4 regions of the Serratia sp. L9 genome follow, and region 1 is predicted to be linked to each of the others. Evidence: predicted binding sites of a transcription regulator. Region 1 holds the regulator's gene; each other region holds the start of a gene.
The links. The regulator Fur, encoded in region 1, represses iron uptake genes when iron is present. The targets are predictions, from matches to a motif close to ATAATAATGAGAACNACTATCAA.
Positions count from the first base shown of each region.

Region 2: a site for Fur is predicted at 1,173-1,195, ahead of efeU (iron uptake transporter permease EfeU). Genes of this name have one in related genera too.
Region 3: a site for Fur is predicted at 1,633-1,655, ahead of ACQ86O_RS12955 (TonB-dependent siderophore receptor). Genes of this name have one in related genera too.
Region 4: a site for Fur is predicted at 2,001-2,023, ahead of fepD (Fe(3+)-siderophore ABC transporter permease). Genes of this name have one in related genera too.

Region 1 is NZ_CP192591.1:5,196,190-5,199,403, forward strand. Features, by position in the region: gene fldA (flavodoxin FldA) at 1-396, shown strand, start outside; gene fur (ferric iron uptake transcriptional regulator) at 918-1,364, shown strand; gene ACQ86O_RS24735 (beta-N-acetylhexosaminidase) at 1,669-3,214, opposite strand, start outside.
Region 2 is NZ_CP192591.1:3,454,517-3,457,730, forward strand. Features, by position in the region: gene putP (sodium/proline symporter PutP) at 1-1,044, shown strand, start outside; gene efeU (iron uptake transporter permease EfeU) at 1,286-2,131, shown strand; gene efeO (iron uptake system protein EfeO) at 2,150-3,214, shown strand, end outside.
Region 3 is NZ_CP192591.1:2,747,446-2,750,659, reverse strand. Features, by position in the region: gene ACQ86O_RS12965 (MbtH family protein) at 1-183, opposite strand, end outside; partial or broken gene fes (enterochelin esterase) at 194-1,545, opposite strand; gene ACQ86O_RS12955 (TonB-dependent siderophore receptor) at 1,910-3,214, shown strand, end outside.
Region 4 is NZ_CP192591.1:2,755,625-2,758,838, forward strand. Features, by position in the region: gene fepG (iron-enterobactin ABC transporter permease) at 1-905, opposite strand, end outside; gene fepD (Fe(3+)-siderophore ABC transporter permease) at 907-1,980, opposite strand; gene entS (enterobactin transporter EntS) at 2,131-3,214, shown strand, end outside.

The DNA of each region.
Region 1 (3,214 bases):
GAAGCGTTCGATATCCTGCTGCTTGGTATCCCGACCTGGTACTACGGCGAAGCCCAATGTGACTGGGATGATTTCTTCCCGACGCTGGAAGACATCGACTTCAATGGCAAATTGGTAGCGCTGTTCGGCTGTGGCGATCAGGAAGACTACGCGGAATATTTCTGCGATGCGATGGGCACTATCCGCGATATCATTGAACCACGCGGTGCCGCCATCGTCGGCCATTGGCCAACCAAAGGCTACCATTTCGAAGCGTCCAAAGGTCTGGCAGACGATCACCACTTTGTCGGTCTTGCCATTGACGAAGACCGTCAGCCTGAACTGACCAACGAACGTGTAGAAGCCTGGGTTAAGCAGATTGGTGAAGAACTTAGCCTGGCCGAAATTATCGGTTAAACCTGCAGCCTCTACCAACGCTCCGTAAGGTAAAATGCATTACTGACATACCTATGGATTTCGCGTTGCAGCCAGGTACCCAGTTCTTTCATCCCCCGGCGCTTGCTACGGTGAGTCACCGGGGTGACAAATCTGTCTGGAACAGATTTGAACGCTGCTTGCAGCGGCCCTTACAGGGCCAGGCCCACGGATGGACCTGGTCATTGAGTGCAGGTAACAACGCTGCAGCTTGAAAGACGACGGGTATGTGGACTGTTATCGGTATCACGGATTATAATAATAGATACCACAAGTTTTTAACTTTTCACGTCACTCCGGTAGACTGAGATATCGGTTTATCCCACCCATCAAGACGTTGCATATGTAACGTATAAGAGTACAAAGATATCTTTGTTAACAACCGGCGGTTCCTATTTACGGCAACCGGTTCTATAATGAGACGCAATTAACCCTTTGTGCTGACCGATGCCATAGGCGAAAACGCCTCAACTTGATTAGCACAGTAACAGGACTGAATCCGCATGACTGACAACAACACCGCATTGAAGAAGGCTGGCTTAAAAGTCACGCTTCCGCGACTCAAAATTCTGGAAGTTTTGCAGGATCCGGAATGCCATCACGTCAGTGCGGAAGATCTGTACAAAAAACTGATAGATATGGGTGAAGAAATTGGCCTGGCCACGGTTTACCGCGTGCTGAACCAGTTTGATGACGCGGGTATTGTCACCCGTCACAATTTTGAAGGCGGCAAGTCCGTATTCGAACTGACCCAGCAACATCACCACGATCACCTGATTTGCCTGGATTGCGGCAAGGTTATCGAGTTCAGCGATGAGTCTATCGAAGTTCGCCAGCGTGATATTGCCAAGCAACACGGCATCAAGCTCACCAATCACAGCCTGTATCTGTACGGCCACTGTGAAACCGGTGATTGCCGCGAAAACGAAACGTTGCACGACAAAAAATAAGACTGGTTCGCCAGACACAGAAACCGCCTTTTTTACGGCGGTTTTTTTATGCCTAATATTTCAGACAAAAAAATCCCCGGACAGGCCCGGGGAAAATGATGACTTAAAATCTGGCACTTGCAGTACTTCTTTCTTACAACACTTAACGATATACCCGATGAGTTTCAAGTTGGCGCGCTTGCGCATCCCTTAGGACCAACGCCACGGATGAACCTGGTCATTGGGAGCAGCTAACGACACTACGGCTTGAGAGACAACGGGTATCAAGCCCATCCGCCGACACGCAGACGGGCTTCCTTCAGGCTTATGCCTTAACGGGTTCAGCGCGGCTGAAGCGTTTGCCGTCCGGGCTGATCGCACGGATTTGAACGTCCCCAGTCACCGCAGGGCGCGCTTTATCATCGTAACGCTGCCACTGTTTTCCACCATCGGTAGAGTATTCAATCCCCAGGCCCGGCAGCGAAATGTTCGCTTCCAGTTTGCCACCGATAATGCGTGCTCCTGGTACCGGCAGGCGATAGCTCACGCCACCTTTATCCAATTTGGCCAGTTCCCGTTGCCCGACCAGGTTGGCGAAGCGCAGCCAATCCTTATCCAGGGTTTTAGTATCAACCAGATGGGTTTCACCACCTTTGTACTCACGGCCAGCTTGGTAATCCTGTTCCCAGCTCGCACGGTGCCATGCACGTTCTGCTACAGACAGCGCACGTGGGTAAATCATATATTCCATTTGCTGGTCGGTACGCACCACTTCACTCCACAGTTGAGCAGAGAGGCCATAGGCACCTGGCCATGGTTTGTCGCTCTTGGCCGTGAAGTGGTTGCCGTCACGGTCAACCGACGTTTCGGCGTTCTGCGGCAGGTTGTTTGGCGCGAAGCTGAAGATCTTCTGCTCGTCACTGAAACGGGTGCCCCAGTAATAGCCATGCTCGTCCGGACTCACTTCATAAGGGAAATCCATGTAGACATAGTCTGGGTTGGAGATCACCACGTCGTAGCCTTTGTTCGCCCAGTCATTAGCCGAGTCGAACCCGCCCCAATACAGAGTATCCCAGAAGTTGACCGCAACATTCTTGGTGGCGAAGGCTTGGGCATTTTTGGCGTCTTTCAGGCCATCCTGCCACGCTTGCATTCTGTCAATACCATGCGCTTTCACCAGTTGGCTGACTTCCAGACCAAAGTAGCTCGGCAAGTGCTCCATATCTTCCACTTTGCCGTCTTTGATCATCGCCTGGCACACTTCAGACTTGGCCCATGGCTTGTCTTCTTTACTCAGATCCAGGATGCCTTTGCCAGCTTCCGGCTTTTTCACGTCGGTATAGCCAGCGCCCAGGCGGATGTTCTTCGCTTCGTCGCCACCAAAGTGCCAGGTTTGCAGCGGCTGCCCGGCTTCTTTGTGCATCTGGGCAATTTCACCAATCACTTTATCAACAAAGTTCTTGGAGGAATCCAGGCAAGGGTTCAGGTAACTCTGGCGGTTGAAGTACTGTACCGAAGTCGTGTTTGAGGTGTCGGTCGGATCCAGCAAGCGGAACTCATTGGCCTCTTTCTCTTTCCCTTCGGCCAGCAGTTTCTTATAGCGGGCTTCCATGGAAACGATCGCGGCACGGGCATGCGCAGGCATATCAATCTCTGGGATCACTTCGATCTGGCGCGCCTGAGCGTATTTAACGATGTCGATGTAATCCTGACGGGAGAAGAAACCGCCGTGTGGCTCAGGGCCAGAGCCATATTGCGGTAGCAGGCAGGTGGTTTCGCTCAGATCGTGGCAGCGCTGGCCACCCACTTCGGTTAACTCCGGCAGGCCAGGGATCTCGATACGCCAGCCTTCGTCATCCGTCAGGTGGAAG
Region 2 (3,214 bases), 1.7 Mb from region 1:
GGCGCCCGTCTGTTTGAAAGCACTTTCGGTATGAGCTACGCCACTGCCTTGTGGGCAGGTGCTGCGGCCACCATCCTGTATACCTTTATCGGTGGTTTCCTGGCGGTGAGCTGGACCGATACCGTGCAGGCCAGCCTGATGATTTTCGCGCTGATCCTCACGCCGGTAATCGTTATTCTCGCGGTGGGCGGCATCGACACCTCGCTGCTGGTGATTGCCGCTAAAAACCCGGCGAATCTGGATATGATGAAAGGGCTGAATCTGGTGGCGATCCTGTCTCTGCTGGGTTGGGGCCTGGGTTACTTTGGTCAGCCGCATATTCTGGCGCGTTTTATGGCGGCAGACTCTCACCGCACCATCCGCAGCGCCCGTCGCATCAGCATGACCTGGATGATCCTCTGTCTGGCTGGCACGATCGCGGTGGGCTTCTTCGGCATCGCTTACTTTGCCAATAACCCGGAGCAGGCGGGTAATGTTTCGCAAAACGGCGAGCGGGTATTTATTGAACTGGCCATGCTGCTGTTCAACCCATGGATTGCCGGGATCCTGCTTTCTGCCATTTTGGCCGCGGTGATGAGTACCTTGAGCTGCCAACTGCTGGTGTGTTCAAGCGCTATCACCGAAGATTTGTATAAGGCTTTCTTGCGCAAAGGGGCCAGCCAACGTGAGCTGGTGTGGGTTGGCCGCGTTATGGTGCTGGTCGTTGCGCTGGTGGCGATAGCTCTGGCTGCCAACCCGGAAAACCGGGTACTTGGCCTGGTGAGTTATGCCTGGGCTGGTTTTGGTGCGGCATTTGGCCCGGTTGTGCTGATCTCTGTTATGTGGTCACGCATGACACGTAACGGCGCGCTGGCCGGTATGCTGGTTGGGGCGATCACCGTGATCGTCTGGAAACAGTACGCCTGGCTGGATCTGTATGAAATTATTCCTGGCTTCCTGTTTGGTTGCCTCGCCATCGTGGTAGTGAGCCTGATGGGCCGCCAACCTTCGGCGACCATGACAGAGCGTTTTGAACTGGCAGAAGCTGAGTTTAAAACGGTATAAATCCTGCTTAATCTCTCCCTGGCCTCCAGGGAGAGAATGTTCTCCTCATCAACTTTCCTCACCTCTCTGTAACAACTAGCGACATTTGATTAAGAAAAATCACATCTCCAGCTCTTGTTTTTCTTTTCGTTAGAATGATAATCACTATCGTTCTGGTTTACTTTTCTTTACATAGCTGCAGCCATCATCAGCTGCTGTGTCAGCAGCTCATTAAAAGCGTCTTATCAGGGGTTAATCATCTATGTTTGTTCCCTTCCTTATCATGTTCCGTGAGGGGCTGGAGGCTGCGTTGATCGTCAGTCTGATCGCCAGTTATCTGAAGCGGACCCAAAGGGGTCAATGGCTTGGCGTGGTGTGGATTGGGGTGTTCATCGCCGTCGCTCTGTGCCTGGCGCTGGGTATCTTCATCAATGAAACTACCGGTGAATTCCCTCAAAAACAGCAAGAGCTGTTCGAAGGACTGGTGGCAGTGGTGGCGGTTTGCATCCTGACTTACATGGTGTTCTGGATGCGCAAGGTTTCCAAGTCGGTCAAGGTTCATCTGGAAGGGGCGATTGATAACGCGCTTAACTCCGGCAAAAGCCAGGGTTGGGCATTGGTGGCGATGGTGTTTTTTGCCGTTGCCCGTGAAGGGTTGGAATCGGTATTTTTCCTGCTGGCTGCATTTCAGCAAGATGTCGGGATCGCGGCACCGATCGGCGCACTGCTCGGCCTGTCGTGCGCCATTGTGGTCGGTATGCTGATCTATTGGGGCGGCATCAGGCTGCATCTGGCCAAATTCTTCAAATGGACCAGCCTGTTTATTCTGTTTGTTGCCGCAGGCCTGGCTGCCGGGGCAATTCGTGCTTTCCATGAGGCCGGGCTATGGAATCATTTTCAGGACATTGCCTTCGATCTCAGCAATCATCTGTCGACTCACTCGCTGCTGGGTACCCTGCTGGAGGGGATATTCGGCTATCAGGAAGCGCCATCGGTCAGCGAAGTGGCGGTCTATTTCCTGTATCTGATCCCGGCGCTGATTTTCTTTTTCCTGCCTCAACGTGCGGAACCCGCAGTGGTTCCTGCGCAACGTAAAACTCATCACTAATTTAATAGGGGATCTGGTATGTCTATTCCGTTATTGCGCCGTAAGGCACTGCATGCAGCACTTTTGGCCGCCCCTGCGCTGGCGTTTAGCGCCAATGCATTGGCGGCAGAGGTTCCACAGGTGAAAGTGACCGTCAATGATAAGCAGTGCGAGCCAATGCAGTTGACCGTCCCTGCCGGCAAAACGCAGTTTGTGGTGCATAACACCAGTCAGAAAAACCTGGAGTGGGAAATCCTCAAAGGGGTAATGGTTGTAGAAGAGCGTGAAAATATCGCCCCTGGTTTCACCCAGAAAATGACGGCGAACCTAGAACCGGGCGAGTATGACATGACCTGCGGCCTGTTGAGCAACCCGAAGGGAAAACTGGTGGTTACAGCTGCGGCAGGCACAGCGACCAATGGCAAACCAGATGCCATGGATCTGGTTGGCCCCATCGCTGAATACAAAGTGTATGTGACCAAAGAGGTGGAAGGGCTGGTCAAGCAGACCAGACTGTTCACCGATGCAATCAAAGCCGGTGACGTAGCGCAGGCGCGCAAGCTCTATGCCCCGACTCGTCAACACTACGAGCGTATTGAGCCGATTGCCGAGCTGTTCTCGGATCTGGACGGCAGTATCGATGCCCGTGAAGATGATTATGAGAAAAAAGCCGAAGATCCGAACTTTACCGGTTTCCACCGTCTGGAGAAGGCGCTGTTTGCTGACAATACCACCAAAGACATGGGGCAATATGCCGACCGTCTTTACCACGACAGCCTGGAACTGCAAAAACGCATCAGCGAGTTGACTTTCCCACCGAGTAAAGTGGTTGGCGGTGCGGCCGGTCTGATTGAGGAAGTGGCCTCCAGCAAGATCAGCGGTGAGGAAGATCGTTATAGCCGTACCGACCTCTGGGACTTCCAGGCCAACGTAGACGGTGCGCAGAAGATTGTTAACCTGCTGCGTCCATTGCTGGAAAAAGCTAACCGGCCGCTGCTGGAAAAAATCGACGCCAATTTTAAAACCGTAGATACCGTTCTGGCGAAATACAAAACCCAGGAAGGTTATGAGTCCTATGAGAAACTGACCGATGCGGATCGCAAT
Region 3 (3,214 bases), 2.4 Mb from region 1:
CCGCATATCCTGCCAATGCTGTTCCAGCCAGGTAACGCAGTGCCCACGGGAAGCCGGGCCAAAAACACTGACCCACCCCGCCGGAATGGCGCTGAAATCTGGCCACAGGCTGTAAAGCTCCTCGTCATTGCGCAGGATGTGGCAGCTTTGCTGCTCATCATCGAACGGATTCAGGTATTCCATTATTGACTCCCTAAGCATGCAGATGACGGGTGAGTGGCGTAGATTCGACGCGGTGACTCACCTTCTCTGACCAAATTTCCTGTAAACCATCCAGCAAGCCGCCGCGCCAGCACAGCGCGTCATGCCCCCTTCCACCACCCGGAACTGCACCTGATGCCCACAGTCACCTAACAGGGCAGCCATGCGATCGCTGGTCTGATGAACCAGATTTTCGTGCGTCCCGGCCTCCAGAAACACGTTCAACTTGCCTTGGTGACCCAATTGCTGCTGTTCGATTTGGCGTATCAGCCAGCAGGCATCATCAGGCACCGTGGCCAACTGCAGCATGTCGCGCCGTGGCCACCAGAAAGAACCAGACTGGCTGATGACGGCGCCAAATCGATTTGGCCAGCGCAGGCCGGCATACAGTGAAGACAGGCCGCCAAAACTTTGCCCGGCCACCACGGTATCGGCCGCTTCACGACTATGCGCAGCCCACCCGGCCAGCTGCGGTAACAGCTCTTCCTGCACTGCCAGCCAGAATTCATCATTACAAGGCAGTTCCCGCGCACGGTGTTTCTGATCGATAACGTCGATCAGCAGATAGACCGCCTCCGGTAATTTCCCTGCGCGGGTCAGTTGCATCAGCGGATCCCATACGGGCATCTGCTGCGCCCAAAACTGGCCATCCAGCAAGATAGCCAATGGCCGTGTTGCGGGGTTGCTCGAACCGGTGGAGTAAACCCAGACGTGACGCGTGGTATTTAGCCTTTGGCTATGCCAGGTATGGCGGTGCAGCTTGGCTGGAGGGGCTGGCGTACAGCGCCCGCTGGCAGTGACATAGTTGTCGAAATCCTGCCAGGCAAGCTGTTGTGGAGCCTGCGGCATATGCAGCCCGGACAGGAAATGTTCGCCGACACCAGGCCAGGCACGGTAAGGGTTGAGCAGATCCTGTGTGGCGCTGGCAAAAATCCGCTGCCACCAGTGACGGAGGGTATGCATGTTGGCATGCGTATCTTCCTGGTGCAGCTCTAGCGGACGATCGTCCATGCTGGGGATAAAGCAGTAGCTGCCACGCCAGTCGCCTTTCAGCTCGGTTTGCCAATACCAGACATCTGATCCGCTCAACCGCTGCAGGCTTTGTGGCGGTGAGGATTGATGGTGATCGGTAAGGCAGTTGATATGGATCCAAACGCGCCGGTAAGCAGAGGTAAATTCGCATCCCTGAGGATCGCGCCAGAAAAACGTGACCTTCCAGCGTCCATTATCCATTGGCTCTACCCATGGCGTACCACGCCGGGCAATCTCCAGCCACCAACCGTGGCTTCCTGCATGCTTGCTCGCTAATACCCTACTGCTTTCTGGCTGTTGTTCTGTTTTCAAAACGCCCACTCATTATGTAGTTGGCTTAGCACGTCGTCCGGCTCCGGTTTGCCGTTGCCGTAGCGTACTAAAAAAACGGTATAAGGAATACTATTGATAATTATTTGCATTTGCAATAGTGTGTAAAGGCTCGTAAATAGGGCTGGCATTCTTCAACAGGGACGGGTGCCGAAATATTGAGCGGAATATCACGGCCGGGTTCGTCCCGGTATCTCGGGATCCGCTGTTTTTTTGACTACACAATAAAACTACAACCGGCCATTCCGCTGCTGGGGCGACAACCCTATGGATTTCAACTTGCAGCTTGAAAGACGACGGGTATGCACCGCGCCGCGTAAGAATGGTAGCCAGGTAGGAACCTAAAATGAATCGTAAGTTATCACGTTATTCTTTAGCCACGCTCATCGGGTTAGGATTGGGTACGTCTGCATTCTCACTCCAGGTAAATGCAGAACAAACAGCCTCCACGTCAGATAGCGCTGTGCTGCCAGAGGAAAGCAAAAAAGAAACCGCTCCTGAAGATGTCATCGTCGTTACCGCCGCCAAACAAAACCTCCAGGCTCCAGGCGTATCAACCATTACCGCCGAAGAAATCAAAAGACGCCCTCCTGCTCGCGACATCAATGAACTGATCCGTACCATGCCCGGGGTTAACCTGACCGGTAACTCCACCAGCGGCCAGCGCGGTAACAACCGCCAAATCGACATTCGCGGCATGGGGCCAGAAAATACCCTGATCCTGATCGACGGCAAGCCCGCCAGCAGCCGCAACTCGGTGCGCCAAGGTTGGCGCGGGGAACGTGATACCCGTGGCGATACTGCCTGGGTGCCACCAGATATGATCGAACGCATCGAAGTATTACGTGGCCCGGCTGCCGCCCGCTATGGCAACGGTGCCGCGGGTGGCGTGGTCAACATTATCACCAAGAAAGCCAGCAAAGAGTTGCATGGCAGCCTGAACGGTTATTTCAATGTGCCGCAGCACAAAGAAGAAGGCTCGACCAAACGCACTGATTTCAGCCTTTCCGGCCCGCTGAGCGATCAATTGAGCTTCCGCCTGTTTGGCGGCTACAGCAAAACGCAGGCCGACGCCTGGGATATTAACCAGGGCCATCAGTCCGAACGTACCGGCTCTTATGCCAATACCCTGCCAGCAGGCCGTGAAGGGGTGATCGACAAGAATATCGACGCCTTGCTGCACTGGGAGTTCGCGCCCATGCAGGCGCTGGAATTCCAGTATGCCTATGGCCGCCAGGGTAACCTGTACGCCGGGGATACCCAGAACACCAATACCAACGTGCTGGTGCAAAGCAATTACGGCAAAGAAACCAACCGTATCTATCGCGAAACCTACGCGCTTAACTATCGCGGCGCATGGGACAGCGGCGTCAGTACCAATAACTACGTCCAGTACGAGCGTACCCGTAACACCCGCTTAGCCGAGGGGTTGGCCGGGGGCACCGAAGGGATCTTCTCCAGTGACAGTTTCAACACCACTCGCCTGGACGATTTCCTGGCGCACAGTGAAGTCAGCATTCCTTTCGATATGTGGGTGCCGCAAACCGCCACGCTGGGTACCGAGTGGAACCAGCAGAAGATGAAAGATCCTTCTTCGACGACTCAACCGATGACCGGTACTAACACGGGTGGAACCATTGAAGGTATCGAT
Region 4 (3,214 bases), 2.4 Mb from region 1:
AGCAAGAGCAGCAGCGCACCGGTCAATGCAGTTAGCAGCAGGACGTTTTGGTTGGCGCACAGGCGGCGGGCTATTTGCGGGGCCACCAGGGCTATAAATGAAATCGGACCTGCCACGGCGGTAGCCGTGGCAGTTAGCAGCACCCCGACAAATAACAGCAACAGGCGCGAACGCTCGACGCCAACGCCCAGGGCACAGGCGGTATCATCGCCCATTTCCAGTAGCCGCATGCGCCTGGTCAATGCGACCAACAGCAACAACGCCAGCGGGATCACGACGAGCACCGGCAGGCTCTTGGCCCAGGTAATGCCGTTGAGTGAACCCGCGCTCCATAGCCCTGCGGTCATGGCCGATTCCAGTGAAGCGCTGACAATCATCCAGGTATTAGCGGCAAACAGCAGCGCACGCACGGCGATGCCGACAATGATCAGGCGGAAGGTTTCTACCCCGTTGCGCCAGGCCAGCAGGTAAACCAGCCCGGCGGTGAGCAGGCCCCCGGCCAGAGCGCCGGAAGTAATACCGATAACCCCGCTGTTAAACAGCACTATCGCCACCAACACACCGCTGTAGGCACCGGTATTGAAACCAATCACATCCGGGCTACCCAGCGGGTTGCGCAGCAGCGATTGGAAAATAGCACCGCTCAGGCCAAGTGCTGCACCTAACAGCAAAGCCATGGCGACGCGTGGCAAACGCCACTGGGTAACGATGACTGATAGGTTGGCCGGGCCTTCGCCACGTATTGCATCAATCACCTGCGCAGCGCTGAGTTGCAGCGTACCGGAGCCAAGGGCATAAACAGCCAGTGCCAGGCAAGCAAGCAATAACAACAGCGCGGTGGCCAGCGGGCGCGCCAGCCGCCAGGGTTTTTGGGTCAGGATCAGCCGGGAAACCAACTGGCTCATCTTATCCTTCCCGCCGGAACATACGGCGCTGGCGAACCAGCACGATGAGCATCGGGGCGCCAATCAGCGAAAGCACAATCGAAACCTGCAGTTCCCCCGATACCAGAAAGCGCCCTAACAAGTCGGCACTCAACATCAGGATGGGGGTTAGCACCAGCGTCCAGGGCAGCATCCAGTGTAATTCGGAACCAGCCAGCCGCCGGGCGATATGGGGCATCATCAGCCCAACAAAAGCAATAGGGCCAACGGCTGCGGTTGCTCCACCGCAGAGTAAGGTGATGGCAACCAGGCCCAGCAATTGGGTGCGGATAATGCCGGTTCCCAGGGCCGCCGCCAGGTCATTACCCATATTCAAACTGTTGAGCGCTTTGCTGAGCCACAAGGTGATCAACGTCCCCAGCACAATTGGCGGCGTAACGGTACGTACCACGCCCATATTTTGAATATCGAGTGAACCTGCCTGCCAGAAGCGCAACTGATCGAACACCATCGGATTAAGCAGCGAGATACCGGAGGTCATTCCTTCCAGCACCGCCGCCAGCGCTACACCGGCCAGCGTCAGGCGCACGGGGTTCAGGCGGCTGCCACCCAAAGCGCCAACCAGCGCCACTAACAGCGAAGCCCCTAGCGCCCCGGCAAAGGCAAACCACATATATTCGCTGACGTTGGTCGCGCCAAAGTAGGTAATGCCCAGCACTACGGCGAATCCGGCTCCGAAGTTCACCCCCAGAATGCCAGGGTCGGCCAGTGGGTTGCGGGTGAGGGTTTGCATCAGTGCACCAGCCAGCCCGAGCGCCACACCGGCCAGCACGCCGATTAACGTCCTTGGCAGGCGGGCTTCGGTAATGATGACGCAATCCACGCCGCTGCATTGGCCATTCAGGGCATCAATAACGGTGTTGAAAGGAATGGATTTTGCCCCTAACGACAGGCTGAGCATCATCACCAGCAACAGGATGACGATGGCACAAAGGAGGCCAAGCAAACGCAGCCAGAATGAACGGGATAAGCCCAGAAATAGAAGACCCTTCTGATCGGGTAACGGGGGAGAGCAATGACTTGTAAGCCGGAACATGACAGCCCATTTTAAACTGAATATGAATGATATTTATTATCATTATTGATTGTGTTTTTCTATGGTAGCATGACAGCCTAACCAGCACTAGCGCTGTGCCTGATGAATTTTGAGCTGTTGATCAAGGATATAAGTTGTGGTGATAACAAAATGAATAAACCCTCTATTTTGCTCGATTTCGGGCTGCTGAAAACCCACCCCGCTTTTCGCGCTGTATTCTGTGCCCGCTTTATTTCGATTCTGGCATTAGGCCTGATGGCGATCGCTATCCCGGTGCAAATCCAGGCGTTAACCGGTTCCACTCTGTTGGTCGGCCTGGCGGTGACCTTGGCGGGCGGCGGGATGTTCGCTGGCTTGCTGATGGGCGGTGTATTGGCCGATCGCCATGAACGCCGCCGATTGATCCTGTTTGCCCGTTCCACCTGCGGCGTGGGGTTTATTGGCCTGAGCTTGAACGCCGCGTTACCTGAGCCTTCGCTGGCGGCTATTTATCTGCTGGCGGTATGGGACGGTTTCTTTGGGGCGGTGGGAGTCACGGCGCTACTGGCAGCGACACCGGCCATTGTGGGCCGTGAGAATATCGTTCAGGCCGGGGCGATCAGTATGCTGACCGTGCGCTTTGGTTCGATCCTTTCGCCCGCGATTGGCGGCCTGGTGATCGCCAGCGCAGGCGTCACCTGGAACTATGCGTTGGCCGCTTTGGGCACTTTGCTGACGTTAATCCCGCTATTAAAGTTACCCCGGTTGCAACCGCCTCCACAGCCGCGTGAACACCCGCTGCGGGCGTTAATTGGCGGTTTTACCTTCCTGCTGCAAAACAAGGTGATTGGTATGGTGGCGCTGATTGGTGCGCTGATGACCATGGCCAGTGCGGTACGCGTGTTATACCCGGCAATCTCCGGCATGTGGAATGTCAGTACCGGCAGTTTGGGCGTGATGTACGCAGCAGTGCCCCTGGGGGCGGCGATTGGTGCATTTACCAGCGGCCGGGTGGCGCAGGTGGCGCGTCCTGGTTGGATGATGCTGTTGACGGCCATTGCGGCTTTTGTTGCCGTGGGGCTGTTTGGCCTGATGCCGTGGTACGGCATGGCGCTGCTGTGCCTGGTGGTGTTTGGCTATCTCAGCGCACTCAATTCCTTGCTGCAATATGGCCTGATTCAAAACCTGACGCCAGATGCATTTCTGGGCCGGATTAATGGCTTGTGGACCGCTCAGAACGTGGTGGGAGATGCGC